DNA from 3 places in the Paenibacillus sp. FSL R5-0475 genome. Region 2 is predicted to be linked to each of the others. Evidence: predicted binding sites of a transcription regulator. Region 2 holds the regulator's gene; each other region holds the start of a gene.

Region 1 (8,181 bases), 2.2 Mb from region 2:
CATGCACTGGCTATTGAAGTTTATCAGTTTGCTAATCCTACGTGGCCTGATGAGGTTGATGTGTACATTCCATTGCGATGAGAAATAATTATAAGCAAGCCGCTTTAATGGCGCTCCAGCACTTTGACCTCGATTGGACACAGATTCGTTTCAACCAACGATCGGACACCTGCACTTTTGTAATAGAGACTAATAAAGAGGGGACTTTTTTGCTGCGTCTTCACTCGGGGAGATCTAAAGAAGAAATTAACTCCGAAATCGCTTGGCTGGAGCTTTTGAAGAGCAAAATCGATGTCCCCCTGCCGAAAGGCGTTCATGATCGAACGGGTTCATTTACGTTCAAAGTGGAGCAAGGTAATGAGGATGGTATATATGCATCGTTAATGCGCTGGGTTGAAGGCGAACATGCGAACGAAAGACTTACCGAAGAACAAATTTACAAAGAAGGCGTTCTATTAGCCAAGCTACATAAAGCGGCACAGGAGCTTGAGTTACCTCCAGGCTTTAATCGTCCTGTGTGGGATGAACATAGCTTTAGAAAAGCAATGCTCCGATTAAAGCTGCACTACCATAGTTTTCTTTCGGATGATGAGTTCGTGCTGTATCAGTCTGCGGCTGAGAAATTATACGGCTGGTTAAGCAAGCAGCATAAAAATAAGAACAGAAGGACTTATGGGGTTATCCATGGTGATTTACATCAAGGGAACATCATATTTAAAGAGGGTGAACCTCGACCGATTGATTTCGGAAGATGTGGCTGGGGATATTATCTTTATGATGTGGCACATACCATTCTAGGGTTGTGTCCTTTACAAAGAGAACTGGTCATTAAGGGTTACGAAAGTGGGGCAAAGCTTGATGGGGAGTGGTTTCAGACTTTAGAGAATTTTACGGTCATGGTTATGATCGAAAATTATTGCCATCACGCACCCGACCCTAGAGAAACCGCGGGACTGAAAGCAGAACAGCCTTATGCGCAAGCGATTCTAAGGAATTATCTTAGGGGAGATCCCTTTCTTTTTAACACAATTGAGATTTAGCGTATAAAAATAGGGCCTCATTGGGGAATTTATAAAAAGTTCCCTAAGGAGGCTATTTTGATGAAAAAAAGCTGGATTGCTCCTCTTCTTATCGCAGTTATGTTCTTGCTGGGGCAACAACCTTGCTCCGCTAATGGGTTAGTTCAACCGCAAGCCGAGGCTCCGTCCAGATCTGATTCGGAACCGAAACTTCCAGATCAGGATTCCCGCGAGCTCATGTACAAAGACACACTAATGCTCTTTCTTTTACCCCATATTGAGAAAAAAATGGCTGAGATTTATGCGCCACTTCTGACGATAACTCCTACAGTGTATCCTTATTTAGTAGATGTTACAGATATAAAGCGAGTGAATGGATTTCGTCGGTTTGATTTCTTAATTACACTCAATATACACCCTACAGTGGGTCCACATCTTTCCGTTGGAGAGGATACTATGACTTTTAGAATCACTCCTGGTCCTAAGGTGAAGTTAGAATCATTCAAGCATTTGAGAGACCCACGAAAGTCTGACCTTACACCAAATTACCAGAATATCTTGAGATAGTGCGGTAATTAACTCTTACAATCACACTTTCGAACGCTTACCCAGCTAACCACACACTCCGATCTATGGGGTGTTTTTTTTTGTGTCTAGAATGGTGGTGGATTATTGGCATGTATGGTATTATGAAAATAGTGGATTTATTGATTTTAGTTACTAAATTCAAATTATGAGGTGTGAGGATTGAGTGATCATAAATTCGAAGACGAACACAGAGATGAAATTTTAAGTGAATTCAATTCTAAAATCACAAGCGATATCACAAGCAGCTCTAAGGATAAAGTTAAGGTAGGCGTAGCTACTAAAGACGGGCAGTTAGGGTTTCTTTTTACGAGGGGAGGTCTTCGGGAAGGGGCTGGCAGAAAAAGCACCGGTATAACTAAAAAGGTATCTTTGACGTTACCAGAAAACATCTGGCAGGAGATAGAGCAGGCCTGTGAGGAACAGAACGTATCTCGCTCCCAGGTATTTCGGAACATTATTGAGGCACATTTTGCAAAGGAATCTAAGGAGAGTTAGGTGAGGTCTTTGCTAATCCATGTGTCAAAAGATTCTCTTAGCACAGCACTACAAGCAGTCTTAAAAGCTATATCCGCGAATAGTTCCTCCCGTGTTCTTTCCGGAATACATATTCAGGCGCAAGCGGAGGGTCTGACTTTAACAGCCAGCAATATAAGAATGACCATTGAATATAAGCTTCCTGTGAAGATGGATTCGATGATTGTACACAAACCAGGTGAGATCGTAGTGCCCGCACGTTATTTTTATGAGATCATCCGCAAGCTTGACCCTGGATTAATTAGGCTGGAAATCGCAGAGACATTGATTCTAAATATCCAATCGGGCAATACTCAGTTTCGTTTATGCGGGATGGACACTGCAGAATTTCCGAGAATCCATTACGTGGATCATCCAAACACCCAAAAGATACGCATGAAGAACACACTTTTGAAGCAAATATTTAAACATGTGGTTTTTGCGGTCTCTTCGTTGGAAACAAGACCTGTGCTCACAGGTGTTTCACTTCAAATAGATAATCAAAATATTCGCGTAGTCGCCACTGATGGCATCCGCCTCGCTCAGCATGTTGTTGAAAACGTAGAAGATTACGGAGCAAGTCCTTTAAATGTTATTATACCGGGCAGCACCCTTGAGGATCTTTTAAAAATAATAAACGATGATGAGGGCAGCAGCATCCAAATCGAGATAGGTCAAAAACAAATCAGATTTATTTCTGATGGCTTGAGGGTTCAGTCCTCGCTACTTGAGGGTACTTATCCCTATGTCGATAATTTAATTCCACAAGTATATATATCCGAAGTGATCGTTAAGACAGAGCGTTTGTTGCGTGTGGTTGAACGTATTGCTATATTGGCTGGTGAAAGTGTAACGCTCGGTGTATATCCCTCCGGTATACTTCATTTAATATCCAGGACCGCCGACGTAGGTGAGGCAAAAGAGGAGATTCCATTGGAGTATCTAGAAGGTGAATATTTTCGAGTAGCTTTTAACGGAAAATATTTCAGAGACATCCTTCGGGCGATCGATAGTGAGACGCTTAGAATAAGGTTTGCTGGAAAAGAAAGACCACTGGTGATACAGCCTGTAGACATGACTTCGTCCACACTTTTTTTAATTACACCAATGAGGACGCAGGATGGAGGATAGGCATATGAGCTTGCTAAGAAGAGTTCTCTTTGCTGAAAAAATATTATATTAATTACTTGGAGGAATGATCTATGAATCTGTTTCAGATGGGATCAAAACCGCTTGGGACCGAACGAATCACAGCATTTTTAGAGGATAATTATGTGAGTATCGGATATCCCGGAATAGGGGATTTGGAGAACATCAGTAAAGTGGACCTCCGTGATCGGATGATTCATACATACCAATACAGTGAGTTGGAGCTTACAGAACATATACAAGCCATTCAACTCTTTGTACATACGATGCAGGATGGCGATTATGTGTTGGTGTGTGATGGCGATTGGGTACATCTAGGAGATCTTGGCGATTATTTTTACAATGAATTATTTGACGCGCCAGACATCGGTACATGCCATCGACGTGGTGTAACTTGGCTGAAAAGTCTTCCTATAACCGATCTAAACGCAGGGATAAAAGAGTTTCTTAGCGATAGTGGAGTGGTCAAACAGTATAAGGGGCCGATGCCTAGTGCTCGTGTGGATCTGTGGATTACAGGTTCTTCTGATTCAGAGCAAGCGGTGAGTAATCGAATGCATGTGGATGAAGAGACATTATCAATGGCGCTCGATATTTTGAAGGAAGCTCTTGTTAGTGAGAACGCCGAACGACGGGAACGAGCAGCGATTGCAATTCTTCAGTATGCTAAGTAGTGAAGAAAGATTTATGCTCCACATCCTTAGTAAAAAAGCGTTCCATCCGAACTTCAAATATCGGATGAAACGCTTTTGTTATATCTATCGATATCTTCCAATGACCCTCAGATAAATTCAACGAATTCATTGACCGGTTTACGATAGCCACGTGGTCTGATTTTATGTTTCTTGTCTTTGCCGATAGTGATCAGCATAACAGGTACCATATGATCGGGTAGATTTAAAGTGGATTGAATCGCTTCCGGATCAAAGCCGATCATCGGGCAGGTATCCCAGCCTTTATCTTTGGCAATCAGCATGAAGTGCATGGCAGACAGAGAAGCATTCCGAATAGCCTCATCTCTTTGGAAAGCATCATTTCCTTTGTATGCATTGTTAATCGTTTCTATCTCTGCATCATAATCCTCTTGACTCATAGCCCCTAAAGCTTTAAGTCCTCCGAAGATTTCTGGGGCTTTCAGATAAGCATTCTTATCCCCGAGTACCACTATTACCGCTGAGGCGGAGTGGATTTTATATTGACCGTAAGCCGCTTTACGAATCTCTTCTTTTAAATTCTCATTAGCAACCACTTTATAATTGGCATGTTGAAGATTATATGCAGATGGAGCCAATCTGGCGTAAGAGAACATTTCCTCTAGTTCATTCTGTGGGATCTTCACCCCTTCAACAAAATTCATAGCAGACCTGCGGGATTCAATCAAATCTGTAAAAGCGCTCATGAGTTATTCCTCCATATGTTATGTATTTGCTTGTTAATTATAAATAAGTGATATTTATAAATGAACTAACTATTAGTTACTAACTCAAAATAGCACAGTTAATTATATTCGTCAATGATTAAATTCACTTCATTTACATTCAGCTCTCTAAGTAGCTTGGAGTGTCGAAGAATAAATAGTGTGTTGTAAAATATTGGGATGTAAATTAGGATATTAGGATACGAAAAATTTAATTTCTTTTATTGATGAAAGGGTGGGAATGTTGAACGATACTAGAGAGCAGTTGATAATTGACCTGCAAAGAATTGAAGAGAACGATTACGAGCTTAGAAGTGGGGAGCAATTAAGGGATTGTGTGAAATTGATGCTTGAGTACATAGGAGATCCACAGCCGAAGCTACGAGATGATTTGATCTATTCCACCTTCTACAAATGGATTAACGAGAAACAATGGTTTAGTGATGCGGAGCTTCGTGAACTACTTTTGATTCTCCTTGACGAGCAGCATTTGTTCTATCACATTGGCAGCAAAGAAGATCAGGCTGTGTTCACAAGAACGTTTTCGGTACTGATCGTTGCGCTGATTCTTCAGCGGCATAGGGAACAGGCTTTTTTAGATAGCGCAGAGTTTACAAATGTGAAGGAAGCGCTGATTAGATATTATGAGGAAGAACAGGATTTACGAGGATTTATGCCAGAAGAAGGCTGGGCACATGCTGCAGCCCATGGCGCAGATGCCTTGGATGGACTGGTACTCTGCTCGGAGAGTGATGCTGCAATAAGGGAAGAGGTTTTGGCAGTCATCCAAAGGATGCTTTACAACGATCAGTACATATTTAGCGATGAAGAAGATGAACGGATCGCTACGATTGTAGCTACAATGATAGATCATCATTTACTTCCACAACAATCTATTGTCGACTGGATTCGCAACTTGGAGCAATGTGGGGGGTGGCCGAGAAGCCGCGGCCAGTACGTTGCTCGTGTGAACACCAAAAATTTCGTTCGTTCTCTGTATTTTAGATTGCTACCATTAAAGAACAATCCGGCAATGGTCGAGGTTTTATTGAAAGCGGAGATGAATTTGAATGAATTTACACAATAAGCATTTAATCATCTATGCATATAAATAATATCGAAAATTATGACTAATTTATTTTAATGTAATAAAAATCACAAAACTTTAGAAAAAATCAAAAACTTTGTGACATTTATAACTTGATAAGTGCTATAATAGAAATATGGCGTTATAAGTTTTTATTTTTTATTACTATTAAGCAGCAAAGCTTATTTGCAGAGGAGATTCGGATATGTCAGAAACAATCACTCAAACACAACCTGAGCAAGAATCACCAAAATTAGCTGTCACTCAAGAACAAATGAATGTTCTAGAGCAGCTATTGAAGCCTGAAGTTCAGGAGTCGTTAACTGTCTTAGTGGAACAGTTGCCAAAATTAACAGAGCTTGTTGGCGTGCTCACAAAGTCATATGACTTTGTTCAAACTGTTGCTGCGGATGAAGTCTTGAAAAGTGATACGGTAAGTGCAATTAAAGAACTTGCTGAACCAGTGGTGCATTCGGCGAAGAATATGGCAGCTACAGTGATCGAAGCGCAAGATCGTGCGAATGAAAATAGCGATGTGATCGGTGTATTTGGTCTTATGAAGATGATGAAAGATCCACAAGCACAGAAGCTTTTCCGTTTCGTAAATGCTTATCTTCAAGTTGCCGGCGAACGCAGTCAACAGAAATAATATTTTTTATATCTCATTCGTAAGGACGGAGGAAACATCATGTCTAAACATATTGTCATTCTAGGAGCAGGTTATGGTGGTCTACTAAGCGCCTTAACTGTACGCAAGTACCTGAAGAAGGACGAAGCTAAAATTACAGTCGTTAATCAATATCCTACACATCAAATTATTACAGAATTGCATCGTCTTGCAGCGGGTAGTGTTGCAGAAGGTGCTGTTGCTATGCCATTAGCTAAGCTTTTTGCAGGTAAAGATATCGACCTGAAAATTGCAAAGGTGAATTCTTTTTCTGTTGAAAACAAACAAATTACACTATCTGATGGTGTGACATTGTCCTACGATGCTTTAGTTGTGGGTCTTGGAAGCACTACGGCTTATTTTGGCATTCCAGGTCTTGAGCAATACAGTATGGTTTTGAAATCGGCAGCAGATGCTAACAGAATTCATCGTCATATTGATGAGCGTATCCGTGAATATGCGAAGTCTAAAAATCCAGCGGATGCAAGCATCCTAATCGGTGGCGGTGGCTTAACAGGTGTTGAACTTGTTGGTGAAATCGCTGATGTGTTGCCAACACTCACTAAGAAATATGGCGTGGATCCTAAAGAAATTAAACTGATGCTGGTTGAAGCAGGCCCTAAGATTTTACCAGTATTGCCAGATGCATTGATCGAACGCGCAGTGGCAAGCTTAGAAAAACGTGGTGTTCAATTCTTGACAGGACTACCTGTTACGAATGTAGCGGATAATGTCATTGACTTGAAAGATGGTCAAAAAATTATTGCTAACACCTTCGTATGGACTGGCGGCGTACAAGGAAATCCACTGATTGGTGAGTCCGGTCTTGAAGTGAACCGTGGTCGTGCAACGGTAAATGAATTCTTGCAATCCACATCACACAAAGACGTATTCGTTGCTGGTGACAGCGCCGTTGTCTTTGCCGAAGATGGTCGTCCATATCCGCCAACTGCACAAATCGCTTGGCAAATGGGCGAATTGATCGGGTACAATCTTTATGCATACTTGAAGGATAAATCATTTGAATCCTTTAGTCCGATCAACTCAGGTACGCTTGCGAGCTTAGGTCGTAAAGACGGTGTAGCCATCGTTGGTGCTAGCTCAACTCCGCTAAAAGGATTACCTGCAACCTTGATGAAGGAAGCAAGTAATATTCGTTACTTGTCCCACATTAAAGGATTGTTTAGCTTAGCTTATTAATTGTATTATTGGAAAACCTGCTCTAATTTGAGCAGGTTTTTTTGTTGATCTCTAGTGGTTTCTACCATGAATTGTTAATGATTGTCCTAGTACGTAGTATTCATTTTTGATATACTATATTGGCTAATATTAACAGGGGAAAATAGGGGAGGATTACGTGATGTTATTCCGACAAAACGATGTCATTCTGTTTCAAGGCGACAGTATAACGGATTGGGGTCGTAATTATGATGATGCTTCATCGCTTGGTGTAGGTTATGCATTGATGGTCGCCGCTCGTCTGGGGCATTTATATCCTGAGAAGAATCTTACGTTCTATAATCGTGGAATTAGCGGCAACCGTGCAGTAGATTTGCAGGAACGCTGGGAGAAGGATTGCCTGAATCTGAAGCCGACTTGGGTGTCCATATATATTGGGATAAATGACACTTGGCGCCGCTTTGATTCTGGTCAGGAAACAACGCCTGAACAATTTGAAGCTGCATATCGTGATCTGATCGAACGCACGCAGCATTCGCTGGCTGCTAATTTAGTCTTAATC
Region 2 (8,181 bases):
CACGTAAATTCGTGCCCGGCTGCAAATCAAGTTTCAAAGTGACCTCATCGCGGTTAATACTAATATGTGAAGTATTTACTCCCTCAAATCCGGTTACAATCTTTTGGAGCGGTTCCTGTAAAGCAAACTGACGATATAAAAAGAATCCTCCGAATAATAGCATAGCCGACAGTAGAGACGTTATCAGTACAGGTACAAGACGTAATTTCAAGAAACGTCCTCCTCTCAAAGATGAAAAAATGTAAACAGAATGATCCAAAGTCATAGCTGCTAAGAGCTCACCAGAGCCTGACGTTCTACTAACACTGTTCTAATTACAAACAGTAGTATATCACAGGTGTATATACTATATTGAAAAAAAATGTGAAGATATTTAAAATTTTATTTTTTAATTCTTTCCATTTTATTTAATTTATTGATTTAATTCGACAAAAAAAGGGCTGTTACTCTTAAAATAACAGACCTTTTTTCGTATGAATCTTTAAATCCCAATATATAAATCCACTCTTATAGTATATCACAATTCGTGTACTAATAGTATATCAAATAATATGTCATTTTAAAAAACAAGCGAACCATAAATGGTCCGCTTGTTTCTCTTATAATGCCTTTGTTTAATTTAGCGGCTAGGTAAACTGTAACCTTCACCCATTCGAGCCCCATCCGAGAACCGATAAAATTGATAATAATATCGACCGCTTTGTTTATAAAAAAGCTGCCAAGCATACTCCCCGTTATATACTCCTGGCAACAACCGCTCAATGCTGATGTCCGGAAGATCGGCTTTTATAAGGCTACGCATTTTCGCTTCAGAGGTCCCTTTACTTAGTTCTTCAGCATATACTGCGTCGGTTCCTTCAGCAAACTTCCCGTCTACAGTAAAACGTACCCAAACCATCAACTCGGTCCCGGCTTCATTCTTCCCTGTTAAGACCCAGTACACCGCATTTTCATCCCACACGGATTTCTGCGCTTTGGTTACCTCTGTCAGACCAGCACTGGTTTTAGCGACATCCTTAGCGATATCTCGCTCGTTCCATTGATCTTTCATAATATAAGCATAGAACTGGATAAGTCCAAACAGAAGGAGCAGAATCAGAACTGACCCCAGGAGGATCCATTTTTTCCTTTTCTTCAAGGTACAGCTCCCTTTCTAGTAATATATCTTTTTTGATTATATAACACACCTGTGTGTTTATCCAAAGTTTCATATCCAATTCAATGATCTAATGATCAGAAACACAAAAGGCTGTAACTTTGCAATCGCAGAAAGTCACAGCCTTTCAGTTATTCGTTATGATCTTAGACTACCGTTTAAGCAGTCCATCAAATGATTCTTGCGCCTTACGACGGATTGCTTCCTCATCTAGCGTTACACATTCTCCGTGTTTTACAACCTGTTTACCATTCACCCATACATGCTCAACATCCTTGGCACTGGCAGAGTATACAGCATGAGACAACAGATCTGTATGTGGTAGCAAATGCGGCTGGTCTATATCAATCGCGATAAAGTCCGCTTTCATGCCAACAGCGAGTCTACCCACATCATTTAAAAAGATAGACTTTGCGCCATACTCTGTAGCTATACGCAGCGCTTCCGGAGCTGGAACAGCCGTCGGATCACCACTTACACCTTTATGGATGAGGGCTGCAAGACGCATCTCTTCAAACATATCCAGGTTATTATTGCTTGCCGCACCATCTGTACCCAGTGACACCTTCACACCAGCCTTTAGAAGATCCGTAACCCGAGCCACTCCACTAGCCAGTTTCAGATTACTTCCTGGGTTATGAGACACGCCTACATCATGACGAGCCAGTATCTCGATCTCTTCATCATTCAAATGAACGCCATGAGCAACAATAGACGGACGAGTGAACATTCCAAGCTTCTCTAAATGCGCTACAGGCCGAAGTCCGTAATCCACCACATTCTGCTCCACTTCGCGTTTGGTCTCGGACATATGGGTATGCATCGGTAAATCCAAATCATGTGCCGCTTGTACAAACTTAACAAAGAAGTCCGGTGGGCAAGTATATGGGGCGTGTGGCGAGATCATCGTCGTAATTCTGCCGCCAGCCTTACCATGCCAATTTCGTGCAAAAGAAATCGCTTCCGCAAGCTTGTGATTTTGTACTTCCTCTGGGCATAATCCGATTACGCCTCTCATCAGTACAGAACGAATGCCTGATAATTCGACTACCTCTGCTACTCGATCCATATGATCATACATATCCAAGAAGGTTGTAGTACCACCTTTTAGCATTTCCAGTACCGACAAGGAGGTTCCCCAGTATACATCTTCTCCAGTGAATTTCGCTTCCATCGGCCACATCTTCTCTTGAAGCCACACCTGAAGTGCCAAATCATCTCCATAACCACGAAGCAATGACATTGCCGCATGGCCATGTGTGTTTACCAGACCTGGCATAAACAGCAGACGACTGCCATCAACAACTTGCACATCATCTTCCATTAAAGGCTCTTCTTTTCCTATGTAAGTGATCAAATCATCTTCAATAGTCATATATCCATTCAGAACCGGCTCATCCGTTCCCGGAATAAGAAAACGCCCGCCCTTAATAATCGTTTTACTGCTCTTCATTTCCGGTTTCTTCCTTTCCATCTTTCAAATAATAAGCAAGGCTTTGCAAATCCGTTGTAAAATCGGCAGCATGAACCCGGATATTCGATGGTGTTTTTAGAATCACTGGTGCAAAATTCAAAATCGCCTCAATGCCAGACTCAATGAGAATATCTGCTACATTCTGCGCTTCTGAATCAGGCACAGTAATGATCCCAATTCGAATACCTTGCTCACGAACCGTCTGACCAAGCTCCTCCATCGGCTGAACGGTAAGAGAGTTGATTTTCCGCCCTACCTTAGGTGCATAGGAGTCAAATATAGCGGTAATCTTCATAGTATCTTTCAGATAAGCATTGTAATTAGATAATGCATGTCCAAGGTTACCGGCACCTACTAAAGCCACATTCAATTGTTGATCCAGCTTCAGAATATGACGGATTTTTTCAATAAGATAAGTTACGTCATACCCGATACCTTTTCTACCAAAGTCTCCAAAATAAGCTAAATCTTTACGAATTTGAGCAGGATTCAAATCAAGTTTTTGTCCTAGTTCTTGTGAGGAAACGGTTAATATTTCACGTTTCTGGAGATCATTCAAGAAACGCAAGTACACAGGAAGTCTGCGAACAACGGCTTCTGATATTTTATCCGATTTCATAATTTACCTCCTAATTTAAGTGATATTCTGTTCAAATCCTATCGAAATATCTGCACCTCGTCTCAAGGAAGAGCGGTATTCTTATACCGCCCTTCCTTGTAGAGAGATTAATAAGATCGATGACGTTCTTTTCAAGAAACGCCTCCGTCTTCCAACCACTCCGCTATACGAGGAACCATTTGATCCGTAAGCATATGCTCCATTTTCGGGCCAGGCAACGAATAGAGGAAATACTTCCCATAGTGAGATTCGATCACCCTTGTGTCATACACAATAACAATACCCCGATCTTGCGCTGTCCGTACCAGCCTCCCAAATCCTTGCTTGAAGCGAATAACCGCCTGAGGAACAGACAACTTCATGAACGGATTCTTTTTCTGGGCTTGTAATAACTCAGACTTCGCTTCCGCTAGGGGGTGGTTTGGCGGTTGAAATGGGAGTCTCACGATGGCCAAGCATGTTAATGCTTCACCTGGAATATCTACACCCTCCCAAAAGCTGCTTGTTCCTAACAGTACAGAAGCTGCACTGTCCTGAAAACGGCGGATCAGCTTGCTACGGCTGCCCCCCTCCACGCCTTGACCTAACACCGTGATCTCTTGTGAGGCTAGAGCCTCTTTCAGAGGATCGTAAACCTGGCGTAGCATCTTGTAAGAAGTAAACAGGACAAGCATCCGCCCACGTGTTGTAATAGCTGCTTCTGCTAGTGACTGTACGAGTGTATCGACAAATCGGGCATCGCCTACACTCCCCTTCACACTTGGGAAATCCCGCGGAATAACTAACAGCGCCTGCTCCCGATACTTAAAGGGAGAAGGCAGGAGTGATGTCATCAGACGCCCCTCTTCCGCAGCTTCATTAAGTCCGAGATTATCAATCATAAACTGGAAAGATTTATCGACAGAGAGTGTCGCCGAAGTTAGTACGATACTTTTCTTCTTGTCGAAAAACAGCTCCTTAAGCTGAGTACTAACATCAACAGGAACGGCATACAGCTGTAGCGATTTACTGCGATAATTTCCATTCGCCTCCAGCCAATATACTACATTCTCATCATTTAATCCCATAAAAAACCGTACTTGCTCACGTATAGAAGCTAAATCCTTAAATAAGCCGCTAATATCGGTAACTAGGCTATCTGAGGAAGATTGACCTTCTTGATCTCGCATCTCATTAAGCATTTTATCACCTTTACGGATAATTTCGCTTAATGTCAGATTCATAGTATTCTCTAGAGCAACCAATTCATCCCAATCTTTCGGTTTACGGGTAGGAAGTAGCCGCATGACTAACTGGCCGGCTTCTCCCGCCGCTGCATCGCTGCGTTCCGGCAAGAGGCTGAATAGTTTATCACTAAGCAGATCCCAGGTTTCTTTTACGGTAAGAAGATCCGGATAGATTCTATCGATTACTCCGCTCCATTCAGAAGCTTCCTCACTGCCTGATGACTGAAGCATTTGGCGAAGTGTAGGAAGTTGGCCATTTCGACTATCCTTATAAAGACGCGATAGTGTATGTGCCACCGTGAAATGCTTCATATGCATGCCTAAATGCTTGCCAGCCACGTCCTCCAGATGATGGGCCTCATCTATTACAAGATGTTCATAAGCCGGAAGTAGTTGATGCCCAGCCTTAACATCTGCGAAAAGCTTAGAGTGGTTCGTAATGACCACGTCTGCAATACCAGCTTCATGCTTAGCCCGATGATAATAACACTTACGGAACCAAGGACACGAGCGACCCAGACAAGAATCGGTATCGCTTGCTACCGTCTCCCAAAAATCTCCGCCACGTCCACTTAGATTGAGCTCTTCGTCATCTCCTGATTCACTTTGTGTCAGCCAAACGATCATCTGAGCCGCAGTAAGCGCATCTTCCCTCGGACTTATAAAGTCTTTTTTATTAATTTTATGTTCGAACTTACGAAGACACAAATAATGCCCTCTGCCCTTAAAAATTGCAGCTTTAAATGGAAAAGGAACTACCTGCGTTAACAAAGGAATATCACGCTCACGCAATTGATCCTGCAGATTAATAGTATGAGTGCTGACCATGACTTTTTCATTAGTGCGTACGCTTTGGTATATGGCAGGCAATAAATAACCAAGGGATTTACCGGTTCCTGTCCCTGCTTCGATCAATAGATGCTTGTCTTCGGCAAGTGCCGTCATCACCTCATTGATCATAATATCCTGAGCTTCTCGGCTTTCATACTGTGGCAAAGTTTCTTTAAGTCGTTTCGTTACTTCATCCATATAATCTGTAAAAGATAAATTGTGTAGTGGATTCTCAGCATGCTCGTCTCGAGGTGGAGCTAATTCGTTCCAGTCTCCTACAGCAAGCGCTAATTGACGATAGAAAGTCAGATCACCTTCGGGCTGAAGCGTCTCCGCTTCCCGTTCACGCAGCAGACCATCAAAATACCAACCCAGATCACTATCCTCTTCCGTAAACAGCTCACAGAGTCTCTGAATCGTCAGCAGAGGCAAATCGTAGAGCTCCTCCAGACATTTCAGCAATACAAGAGCAGTTGCGAGTGCATCACTGTCTGCCTGATGCGGACGATCATGCGTCACTCCAAAATGTGCACTAACTGATCCTAGTTGATAGGATGTGAGGGAAGGAAAGCAGATTTTCAGAAAATCAATCGTATCTAAAATCCGCCCTTGAAATGGTAAATACCCACATCGGTCTAAAGCATTTTGCAAAAAATGGAAGTCGAATGCGACATTATGCCCTACAAGCACAACATCATCCAAGAGTGGGACAAGCTCCATCATCATCTCATCCAGCTCAGGTGCATCCTTTACATCATCGTCGGTAATCCCCGTTAGACCAGTTATAAAAGGAGGTATCGGCGTTCCGGGCTTGACGTAGGAACCATATACCCGGGAGATGGACCGGTCTTCTTCTATAATTGCAAGGCCAACCTGGATAATTTCACCCACGGATTGGGTTCCCGTTGTTTCAAAATCAAGCACGGCAAATTTCATTATAATTCTATTCCCTTTCAATTGAGACTCTTAATCAGCATAACAGAAGTTGCGAAAAAAGGCGATGCACACCACTGGTTCAGGGGATGCATCGCTTGAATGAAAATGCGGAATAATAAACCGTAAACGTAATAATTTACAATAATGAAACAAGCTGATTTCCGAAATGAAGCTTACCTCCTCGGCGGCGGCAAACCTCCAAATTAACGGTTGGTTCAGGAAGTGCCGGGTCAAGTTGCAAAGAAAGGCCAAACAGCTCCTGCGCTTCATTGAACCGTTCTTGAGAGGCCCTGATGCAACCTAAAGCGTTATAAACCATTGCCTTCAGCTTGGTTTCCCGTATCAAACCGAGCATATGGTTCAGATGGCTCCAAGCAGCTTCCCCCTCCCCTTCCTGCAGGTAAGAGATGGCTAAATATAATCGAGCAGCCAAGCTATCCGGATATTGCACAATAACTTCCTTAAACTGTTCAATACATTTCCCATACATCAGCAGCTTATAATACCCTTGACCTCTAACAAAAGTATCCATACACAGCTCGGGTGCTTCCTGCTCTGGCACTTCCTCTTCAACCACAGTCGTAAAATCTACACTTTCACGAAAGTGACTTAGCTTCTCAGCAAAGGCCAGCCATTCATCCATCACTTTATCACTAAGTCGATGCAGCATATTATAATTGCATAAAAGCTCATTCCGGCGGGCACCCTCCGCTGTAGGGTAATCTGTAACGATCTCCTGAAGCACCTTGTTCATTTCAGCAAACAAATGTTGAAACATGGGCTATCCCCCCTTACTGAAGATGAAATCAGTTCAGCTTGCCTGACTTCATTTTCTGCGAGAACGGGGTCTTTCATCCCTGCCATTCATTACATGGCGTAAGTCCATAATTTAAGCGATTGTAGCATGCAATTCATGATCAGCCAGCTTCACTGGTCTGTTGTTCTCATCCACGAATACCACCGTTGGCTTATGCGACTCCAGTTCTTCCGAAGACAGCATCGCATACGAAATAATAATTACTGTATCTCCCGGTTGAACAAGACGTGCAGCTGCACCATTTAGGCAGATCACACCACTGCCGCGAGGCCCTGGAATAACATAGGTTTCTAACCGTGAACCATTATTGTTGTCCACGATCTGCACTTTTTCATTCTCAAGAATATCTGCCGCTTCCATTAAGTTCTCATCAATGGTAATACTTCCCACATAATTCAAATTGGCTTCTGTCACCGTCGCGCGGTGAATTTTGGATTTCATCATATGTCTAAACAAGAGCGGCAACCTCCTTTGGAATAAATACATTATTGTCAATTAATCGCGTTCTGCCAAACTTCACGGCAAGCGCTATAATAATCTCCCCATTTACATCCGTTAATAAAACTTCGTTCTCTAAGCCTTCCAGATTAGGGAAAGTCAGTATTTCCGCATAATCAATGACCGCCAAAGGAGAGCTGGAAATAACCGAGGTCAACAATTCCCGCACTTCAGCAACGGTTGTTACTTTTCCTTCTTCAATGGACTGACGTGCTTCACGCAAGGAACGAGATAACACCAGTGCTTGAGAACGTTCCTCTGGAGATAAGAATACGTTACGCGAGCTAAGTGCAAGTCCATCTCCTTCACGAACGATAGGGCAAGGTACAATTTCAACATTCATATTCAAATCAGATACCATTCTGCGGAGCACAGCTACTTGCTGAGCATCCTTTAGCCCGAAGAAAGCATAATCTGGCTGCACGATATTGAATAGTTTATTAACAACTGTTGTTACGCCATTAAAATGCCCTGGACGCGAAGCCCCACAAAGTCGAGTGGTAAGCTCTGATACCGAGACAGTAGTCCGGGTAGGCTGCGGATACATTTCTTCCACACTGGGGATAAATACAATATCGACACCTTCGCGTTCCGCAAGCTCCAAATCACGCTCTTCATCGCGCG
Region 3 (8,181 bases), 270 kb from region 2:
ACCCAACCAGCCTTAGATGCACCAGCCAAAGGTACTTTGCCGTCAGCCTTGATGTCAGCCAATTGTTGTTCCAATTCAGCAAATGTTGTTGGAGCTTTCCAACCCTTGCTATTGTAGTATTCTTTGTTGTAGAAGAAGCCTTCACCAGATCCACCGATAGGCAATCCGTAAATTTTTCCTTCATAAGTGAAAGGATCAAGATTTGAGAATTTATCCTTAATTCCAAGTTCCTCTAGGATTGGAGTCAGATCGAGTAATTTACCTTCTTTAGCATAGATCTTAGAGTCAGGGCTTCCGAAAAGATCGAAGATCTCTGGTGGATTACCTGCAGCCATTTCACCACGTAATTTTTCTTTACGGTTTACATCTGAATCTACTCCATCAAGCTTAAAAGTCAGACCCGGTACATCGCCTTCTACCTTTTTCACTACTTCTTGCAGAATAGCTAAACGCTTCTGTTTGTCGGCACCGATTTGAGTGTGACGAATCGTCATTTCGAACGGCTCGCTACTAACCGGTTCTTCTGTTGCTGGAGCATTTGTAGCATCCGCTGAATTCGTCGCGGTAGCGTTTCCATCTCCTTTGTTAGAAGATGCATTGTTGTTGCCTCCGCAACCTGCCAGTAAAGCTGATGATACAAAAATCAGGGACAATAGCAAAGTCATACCTTTTTTCATTTCTTGTGACCCCCCATATAATGTTGTGCTTTACACTTCTTATTATAGAAAACAGATTCCATTCTCGTAAGGTTAAGATTCATCCACTATAGGGATAAAAATCTCTAATGAAAGCGGAATCAACTACACGATATGTAATATAATATAACTTTATTTCAGTAATTATTACGATTAAAAGCTTTATGGCGTAATTTAACCATACATACACTTTGAAAATAATAATAAAAACTCAATGCAATGATACAATATATATCATAACGTATTTCCAACTGGTTAATTAACAGCTGTAAATATATCATTTTTTTAAAGCGAAAATACAAAATTACCCCTTTAAATGACATCAGACGTCCCTCATAACAAAAAAACCGTTCCTTCAGCAGTAAATCACTGAAGGAACGGCTCCACTTAATGTAGGTATAAATTATACCAACGCTGTCTGCTTACGACCTTCTTCGACTAAGCGGTACGCCCGCTGAACTTCTTCATCCGTAGGGGATGGCACTCCATCCAATTCATAAGCCTTGCCGAGCATTTCCCATTTATAGATACCCATTTGATGATAAGGTAAGATTTCAAATTTCTCAACGCCATTTAAGGTTCCAATATAACGACCTAGATTGATAAGGTCCTCTTCACGGTCATGAATGCCTGGAACATATACATGTCTAATCCACATCTTACGGTTATGATCTGACAGCCAACGTGCAAGCTTCAAGGTCCGATCATTAGATTTACCAGTTAACTTAATGTGTGCTTCTTCATCAATATGCTTCAAATCGAGCATCACCAAGTCCGTAACATCCAATAGGTCATTAATCTTGTCACCTTCGTTATAACCATTACTATCTAATGTGGTGTGCAGATTCCAACGCTTCTTAACTTCCGTAAATAATTGTTTTACAAATAGCGCCTGCAAAGTTGGTTCTCCGCCGGATACTGTTAACCCACCACCGGATGAACGATAGTAGTTTAAATATGGCTCGATCTCCGAAAGCACTTCTTCTAGAGTCATTTCCTTACCTTCATCTAAAGCCCAAGTATCAGGGTTATGGCAATACTGGCATTTCAGCAAGCACCCTTGCATAAATAAGACAAATCGAATACCAGGTCCGTCAACGGTTCCAAAGGTTTCCAAGGAGTGTATGCGACCTTTAATCATAGGATGTCATCCTTTCTCCAGGACTGACTAACAGTCCATCTTTCACGAAGAAGAATCCCTGCCTTTAAGACTGTGTTCTCCTTAATCGCGACCGTAAAATTTAAAATTTTAATGATTCTTGAACAAGATATTACCGCCCTTGAAACAAGAGCGGTAATTCCTTGCAAATATTTTAGAGCATATCTCAATGAAAGATCTTTATAAATATAAACAAATTACATTGAACCGTGGAAAGTACGGTTAATTACGTCCATTTGTTGTTCGCGAGTCAACTTGATGAAGTTAACTGCATAACCGGATACACGGATAGTCAATTGTGGATAGTTCTCAGGGTGATCCATAGCGTCCATCAGCTGTTCACGGTTAAATACGTTAACGTTCAAATGCTGAGCGTTATTATGGAAGTATCCGTCCATCATGTGTACCAGGTTAGACTTACAGGATTCATCGTCTTTACCCAGTGCCTTAGGTACGATAGAGAACGTATTGGAGATACCATCTTGTGCATCGGAGTAAGGCAGTTTGGCTACAGAGTTCAGTGAAGCCAGAGCACCTTTCTTGTCGCGTCCGTGCATTGGGTTAGCACCTGGTGCGAATGGTTCGCCTTTTTTACGTCCGTCAGGTGTTGTACCTGTCTTCTTACCGTACACTACATTCGAAGTAATGGTCAATACCGATTGAGTCGGTACAGCATCACGATATGTTTTGTGTTTACGGATCATAGACATGAAGGTTTCAACCAATTCTACTGCGATGTTGTCTACAGCATCGTCATTGTTACCGTAGCAAGGGAATTCGCCTTCAGTTTCGAAGTCAATTGCAATACCTTGTTCGTTACGGATTGGTTTAACCTTCGCGTATTTAATCGCACTCAGTGAGTCTGCTGCAACGGACAGACCAGCGATACCGCAAGCCATTGTACGCAGAATGTCGCGATCATGCAGTGCCATTTCGATACGTTCGTAAGAATATTTGTCATGCATATAGTGAATGATGTTCAAAGTGTTAACATAAGTCTTAGCCAACCACTCCATCATCGGTTTGAAGCGTTTCATTACTTCGTCATAATCTAGATATTCAGAAGTGATAGCTGGGAATTCCGGTCCAACTTGTGCTCCGGATTTTTCGTCTTTACCACCATTAATAGCATACAGCAAAGCTTTTGCCAGGTTGGCACGAGCGCCGAAGAACTGCATTTGTTTACCGATACGCATTGGAGATACGCAGCAAGCAATCGCATAATCTTCACCCCAGTATGGACGCATTAGATCGTCATTTTCATACTGAATTGCACTAGTTTCGATAGAAACCTTAGCACAATATTTTTTGAAACCTTCAGGCAATCTTTCGGACCAAAGTACAGTTAAGTTTGGTTCCGGAGCTGGACCCAAGTTGTACAGGGTGTTCAGGAAACGGAAGCTGTTCTTGGTAACACGAGTGGTTCCATCTTCAGCCATACCACCGATGGATTCAGTTACCCAAGTAGGGTCGCCGGAGAACAGGTCATTATAGTCAGGTGTACGCAAGAATTTCACGATACGCAGTTTCATTACGAAATGATCGACAATTTCTTGTACTTGTTCTTCAGTCAAAGTACCTTCTTCAATATCGCGTTCTGCATAAATGTCTAGGAAGGAAGAAACACGTCCCAGGGACATCGCTGCACCATTTTGTTCTTTAACTGCTGCCAGATATCCAAAGTATACCCATTGAGTAGCTTCTTTGAAGTTCATCGCTGGTTTGGAAATATCCATGCCGTGAGCAGCTGCCATTTCTTTCAATTCGCCCAGTGCACGAATTTGCTCGGACAGTTCTTCACGTAAACGAATTACTTCTTCTGTCATGGAATCAACTTCAAGCTCAGCTAGTTGTTGCTTTTTGTCTTTAATCAAGAAATCAATACCGTACAGAGCAATGCGGCGGTAGTCGCCGATAATACGTCCACGGCCGTAAGCATCAGGAAGACCTGTGATAACGCCGGATTTACGTACTGCTCTCATGTCTGGTGTATATGCATCAAATACGCCTTGGTTATGCGTTTTGCGAATGTTCGTGAACATGTCAACGATGTTTTGTGGAAGCTCGAAGCCATAAGCCTTCGTAGCATCAACCATCATCTTGATCCCGCCGAATGGCTGAATGGAACGTCTGAAAGGAGCATCAGTCTGCACGCCTACAATTTGTTCCTTGTCCTTGTCAATGTAGCCTGGAGCATGTGAAGTGATTGTGGAGACAGTATCTAGGGAAACATCCCATACGCCGCCTCTTTCTCTTTCTTCCTTGCTCAGCTGGGAAATAATCTTCCACAGTTCAGTTGTGTTACTAGTAGGACCTACGAGGAACTCTTCGTTACCTTCATAAGGCTTAATGTTACTAGCGATAAAGTTGTTAACGTCAACTTTCTTGGACCATTTACCTTTTGTAAAACTTCTCCAACCGGATTTCACTTCATTTACTTCTTTTTCAATCACCGACATGCTAAATCCCTCCATCTATATTTATTATATTTGTAGAGATCGCGGGCTTGAAGGTTGATCCCGTGTCTCGTGATCCCCAAAAGATGTGGTTGTTCCAAATTTCACAATCAACATTTCATATGTGGGATCGTTGTTTATATAAACATTCTAGTTTATTTTCTATAAAAACACTGTGACAAATATCACCTTTCGAGTGATATTTGTCACCTTTATCTAAGTCCACAACTATCCTATTCTCTATATAACCATTTATTAATTATCAAATCTTCCGTAGAACGCATTACGGTATACATCAGCAAGCTCAGAAACCAGTGGCAGCTTAGGATTGGCAGTTGTACATTGATCTTCAAACGCACGGTCAGCCAAGTAATCTACGCGGGATTCGAAGTCCTTAGGATCAAAGCCCAGTTGTTGGAACGATTCTTCGATGCCCAATTTTTTATTCATATCGCGAATAGCATTGATCAGGCTAGTTACACCTTCTTCAGTTGTGCGAGCTGGCAATCCCAGAATACGGGCAATTTCAGCATAACGCTCATCAGCTACGAAGTGCGAATATTTAGGGAACGAAGCGAACTTCGTAGGTTTTTTAGCATTGTAACGGATAACGTGTGGCATAAGGATCGCGTTAGTACGACCATGAGCAGTGTGGTACTGTCCGCCCCATTTATGCGCCAAACTGTGGTTAATACCCAAGAATGCATTGGCAAAGGCCATACCAGCAAGTGTTGATGCGTTATGCATTTTCTCACGTGCTACTCTGTCGCCTTCCAGCGCCGATTTTTCAAGGTATTGGAATACCAGTTGGATCGCTTTAATAGCTAGACCATCAGTATAGTCACTCGCCATAACCGATACATAAGCTTCGATAGCATGTGTCAATACGTCCATACCTGTATCAGCAACAGCAGTTTTTGGCAAGCTGTATACGAACTCTGGATCAATGATAGCCACATCTGGAGTTAACTCGTAGTCAGCCAAAGGATATTTAGTGTGCTGTTCAGTTGTTTTATCGGTAATAACTGCGAAAGATGTTACTTCCGAACCTGTACCCGAAGTTGTTGGAATCGCTACAAACTTAGCTTTGTTACCAAGTTTAGGGAATTTGTATACCCGTTTACGGATATCCATGAATTTTTGTTTCAGACCATTAAAGTCTGCGTCTGGATGTTCATAGAATAACCACATTCCTTTTGCAGCATCCATTGGGGAGCCGCCGCCAAGTGCGATAATGCAGTCCGGTTGGAATCTGTTCATCATTGCAGTACCTTTTTCAACTGTAGTTGTCGATGGATCTGGTTCAACTTCAGAGAACACTTCGATAGCTACAGGAGTTTGACGTTGACGCAGGTAATGTTCAACTCTTTCAACATATCCAAGCTTAACCATCATTGGGTCAGTGATAATTGCGACACGTGTGATATCAGGCATTTTGGTCAGGTACTGAGTAGCGCCTTTTTCGAAATAGATCTTGTCAGGTACTTTAAACCATTGCATATTCACGGTACGACGATTCACCCTTTTCACGTTGATCAAATTGATTGCTGTAACGTTTTGCGACACGGAGTTACGACCATAAGATCCGCAGCCCAGAGTCAACGAAGGGATATTAGTGTTATAGATATCGCCGATCGCACCATGTGTGGAAGGCGAGTTAACGAGAATACGTCCTGTTTGCAGACGGTTAGAGAACTTCATGATTACTTCTTCGTTGTTGGAGTGGATAGCCGAGCTATGTCCCATACCACCAAATTCAACAATTTGAGCTGCGCGTTCGATACCTTGATCTGCATTCTTAACTTTGTAGCAAGCAAGAACCGGGCTTAATTTTTCAGCGGAAAGTGGATATTTAGTGCCTACACCTTCAAGTTCTGCTACCAGAATCTTTGTGCCGGCAGGGACTTGAATGCCACACATTTCAGCAATTTTCACTGCGGATTGACCTACGATTGCTGGGTTAACCGCACATTTATCTACGTTCATTGCTCCACTAGTCAGTTTGGCAGCTTCTTCTTTATTCACAAAGTAGCAGCCATTAGCAATCATCTTTTTCTTCACTTGATCGAAGATTGGTTCTTCGATAATAACAGCTTGCTCGGAAGCACAGATCATACCATTATCAAATGTTTTAGAAAGAATGATGTCCGTTACGGCTTGATCAATATCCGCGCTCTTTTCAATGAAAGCAGGTACGTTACCAGGGCCTACGCCAAGTGCTGGTTTACCACAGCTGTAAGCTGCTTTTACCATTGCAGAACCACCAGTTGCCAAGATAAGAGCAACGTCTGGGTTGTTCATCAATGCGTTTGTCTTGTCCATTGTTGGCATTTCAATCCATTGGATACAGTTCTCAGGAGCGCCAGCTTTCACGGCAGCATCATGAAGAATTTTTGCAGCAGCTGCACTACACTCTTGCGCAGATGGGTGGAAACCGAATATAATAGGGTTCCGTGTCTTAATCGAAATCAACGCTTTAAACATCGTGGTGGATGTAGGGTTGGTTACCGGTGTGATACCCATAACAATTCCGACGGGTTCAGCAATTTTTTGGAAGCTATCATAAGCGTTGTCTTCAATAACGCCTACTGTTTTATCGTATTTAATTCCGTGCCAGATATATTCAGTTGAGAAGATGTTCTTCGTAATTTTGTCTTCGTATACGCCGCGTCCAGTTTCTTCTACGGCCAATTTTGCGAGGTACATATGTTTGTCGAGTCCAGCCAACGCCATTGCATGAACGATTGTGTCAACTTGCTCTTGGTCTAGCGCCATGAACGCCTCATGCGCTTTTTTTGCTTTATCCACTAAATTCTGAATATACTCTTCAGCGGTAACTTGTTTAACTTGGGCGGCGACTTCGTTCTTAACTGCCATCTCCCTCGTCCTCCTGTCAATTTTTAGTTGTTTTTCTCTACACATTTATCTTATCACATGATTTCCACCTTGTATAGTGAAATCTTTCACAAAGTATAAAGTTTTTTTGATTTGTTTTCAAAGCGCTTTCATTCGATCATATTATAGTCTTTTTACCATATTATGTGCTATAAAAACCTTTAAATCTTAGAATTATACTTTAATAAGCAAAATTTCAGCTCCTTTTTATTCCATATATCTAAAATCAGTACACAAAAATGTATTCTCTTCATCACAGTCAATTACGATTTCTCTACACTGTAATAATTTCCAAATGATTATCACTATTTCTGAAGATTTATAAATTTATAAATCTTCAGAACAAAAAACCGACCCCAAAGGGGCCGGTTTTTGCATTAGACTATTCCGCTTTAATCGTATCAAAGAATTTCTCTTGCACTGTTTTAGCTGCTGCTTCTAACTGGCTCTTGGAATCCGTTCCTTTTTTGGAGAACAGCTCTTGAATAACATTGGACATGGTTGCGTAATAGTCCTGTGTGTTGTATTGAGCTTCAGGTTTACCATCCAAAAGTCCCATAATGTCAGGGCTATATTGGTATACATTTGTGTACTTGTCATAAACCGCTTTGATCTTCTTACCAAACTCAGAATCAGCTGAGTAGTAGTCTAAGAGCGGCGGGATAAAGTATTTGCCATCGGTTGTACGTTGTTGAAGAATTGCATCCAGTGCTTCCAAACCTTTGTCAGAGAAATAATCAAAAGTAATGTAGCGGAATGCCATTTCTTGTTCATCTGGCGTAGCATTTGGATTGATTACTAGATAGTCACCACCAAGTACCCCTGTGTGTTTTCCGCCTTTTTCCATAGCTGGCATAGGATACGTAAGCACATCCTCAGGTTTCAGTCCACCTTGGTTCAATGCTTGCTCGATAACGCCATCAGATCCGGCCATTACCATTGCTGTACGACTTTGTTGGAACGCACCTACAGCATC

Evidence for each region. The regulator Rex, encoded in region 2, represses fermentation and respiration genes when NADH is low (regulators of the CRP and FNR family bind a similar motif). The targets are predictions, from matches to a motif close to TTGTGAAATATTTCACAA.
Region 1: a site for Rex is predicted at 5,830-5,847, ahead of MKX41_RS04730 (DUF1641 domain-containing protein). Genes of this name have one in related genera too.
Region 3: a site for Rex is predicted at 4,403-4,420, ahead of pflB (formate C-acetyltransferase). Genes of this name have one in related genera too.

What each region holds. Positions count from the first base shown of each region.
Region 1 covers NZ_JBBORK010000001.1:1,116,275-1,124,455, forward strand. The annotation lists gene MKX41_RS04690 (GyrI-like domain-containing protein) at 1-81, shown strand, start outside; gene MKX41_RS04695 (phosphotransferase enzyme family protein) at 78-1,040, shown strand; gene MKX41_RS04700 (DUF3888 domain-containing protein) at 1,101-1,586, shown strand; gene MKX41_RS04705 (hypothetical protein) at 1,767-2,102, shown strand; gene dnaN (DNA polymerase III subunit beta) at 2,103-3,251, shown strand; gene MKX41_RS04715 (hypothetical protein) at 3,323-3,943, shown strand; gene MKX41_RS04720 (nitroreductase family protein) at 4,051-4,668, opposite strand; gene MKX41_RS04725 (DUF2785 domain-containing protein) at 4,931-5,773, shown strand; gene MKX41_RS04730 (DUF1641 domain-containing protein) at 5,979-6,422, shown strand; gene MKX41_RS04735 (NAD(P)/FAD-dependent oxidoreductase) at 6,462-7,640, shown strand; gene MKX41_RS04740 (SGNH/GDSL hydrolase family protein) at 7,801-8,181, shown strand, end outside.
Region 2 covers NZ_JBBORK010000001.1:3,356,480-3,364,660, forward strand. The annotation lists gene MKX41_RS15035 (hypothetical protein) at 1-211, opposite strand, end outside; gene MKX41_RS15040 (cell wall elongation regulator TseB-like domain-containing protein) at 620-1,138, opposite strand; gene MKX41_RS15045 (amidohydrolase) at 1,308-2,609, opposite strand; gene MKX41_RS15050 (redox-sensing transcriptional repressor Rex) at 2,596-3,249, opposite strand; gene dinG (ATP-dependent DNA helicase DinG) at 3,381-6,242, opposite strand; gene MKX41_RS15060 (tetratricopeptide repeat protein) at 6,379-7,020, opposite strand; gene panD (aspartate 1-decarboxylase) at 7,132-7,515, opposite strand; gene panC (pantoate--beta-alanine ligase) at 7,508-8,181, opposite strand, start outside.
Region 3 covers NZ_JBBORK010000001.1:3,627,536-3,635,716, forward strand. The annotation lists gene MKX41_RS16355 (extracellular solute-binding protein) at 1-677, opposite strand, end outside; gene pflA (pyruvate formate-lyase-activating protein) at 1,099-1,836, opposite strand; gene pflB (formate C-acetyltransferase) at 2,052-4,313, opposite strand; gene adhE (bifunctional acetaldehyde-CoA/alcohol dehydrogenase) at 4,566-7,187, opposite strand; gene MKX41_RS16375 (ABC transporter substrate-binding protein) at 7,588-8,181, opposite strand, start outside.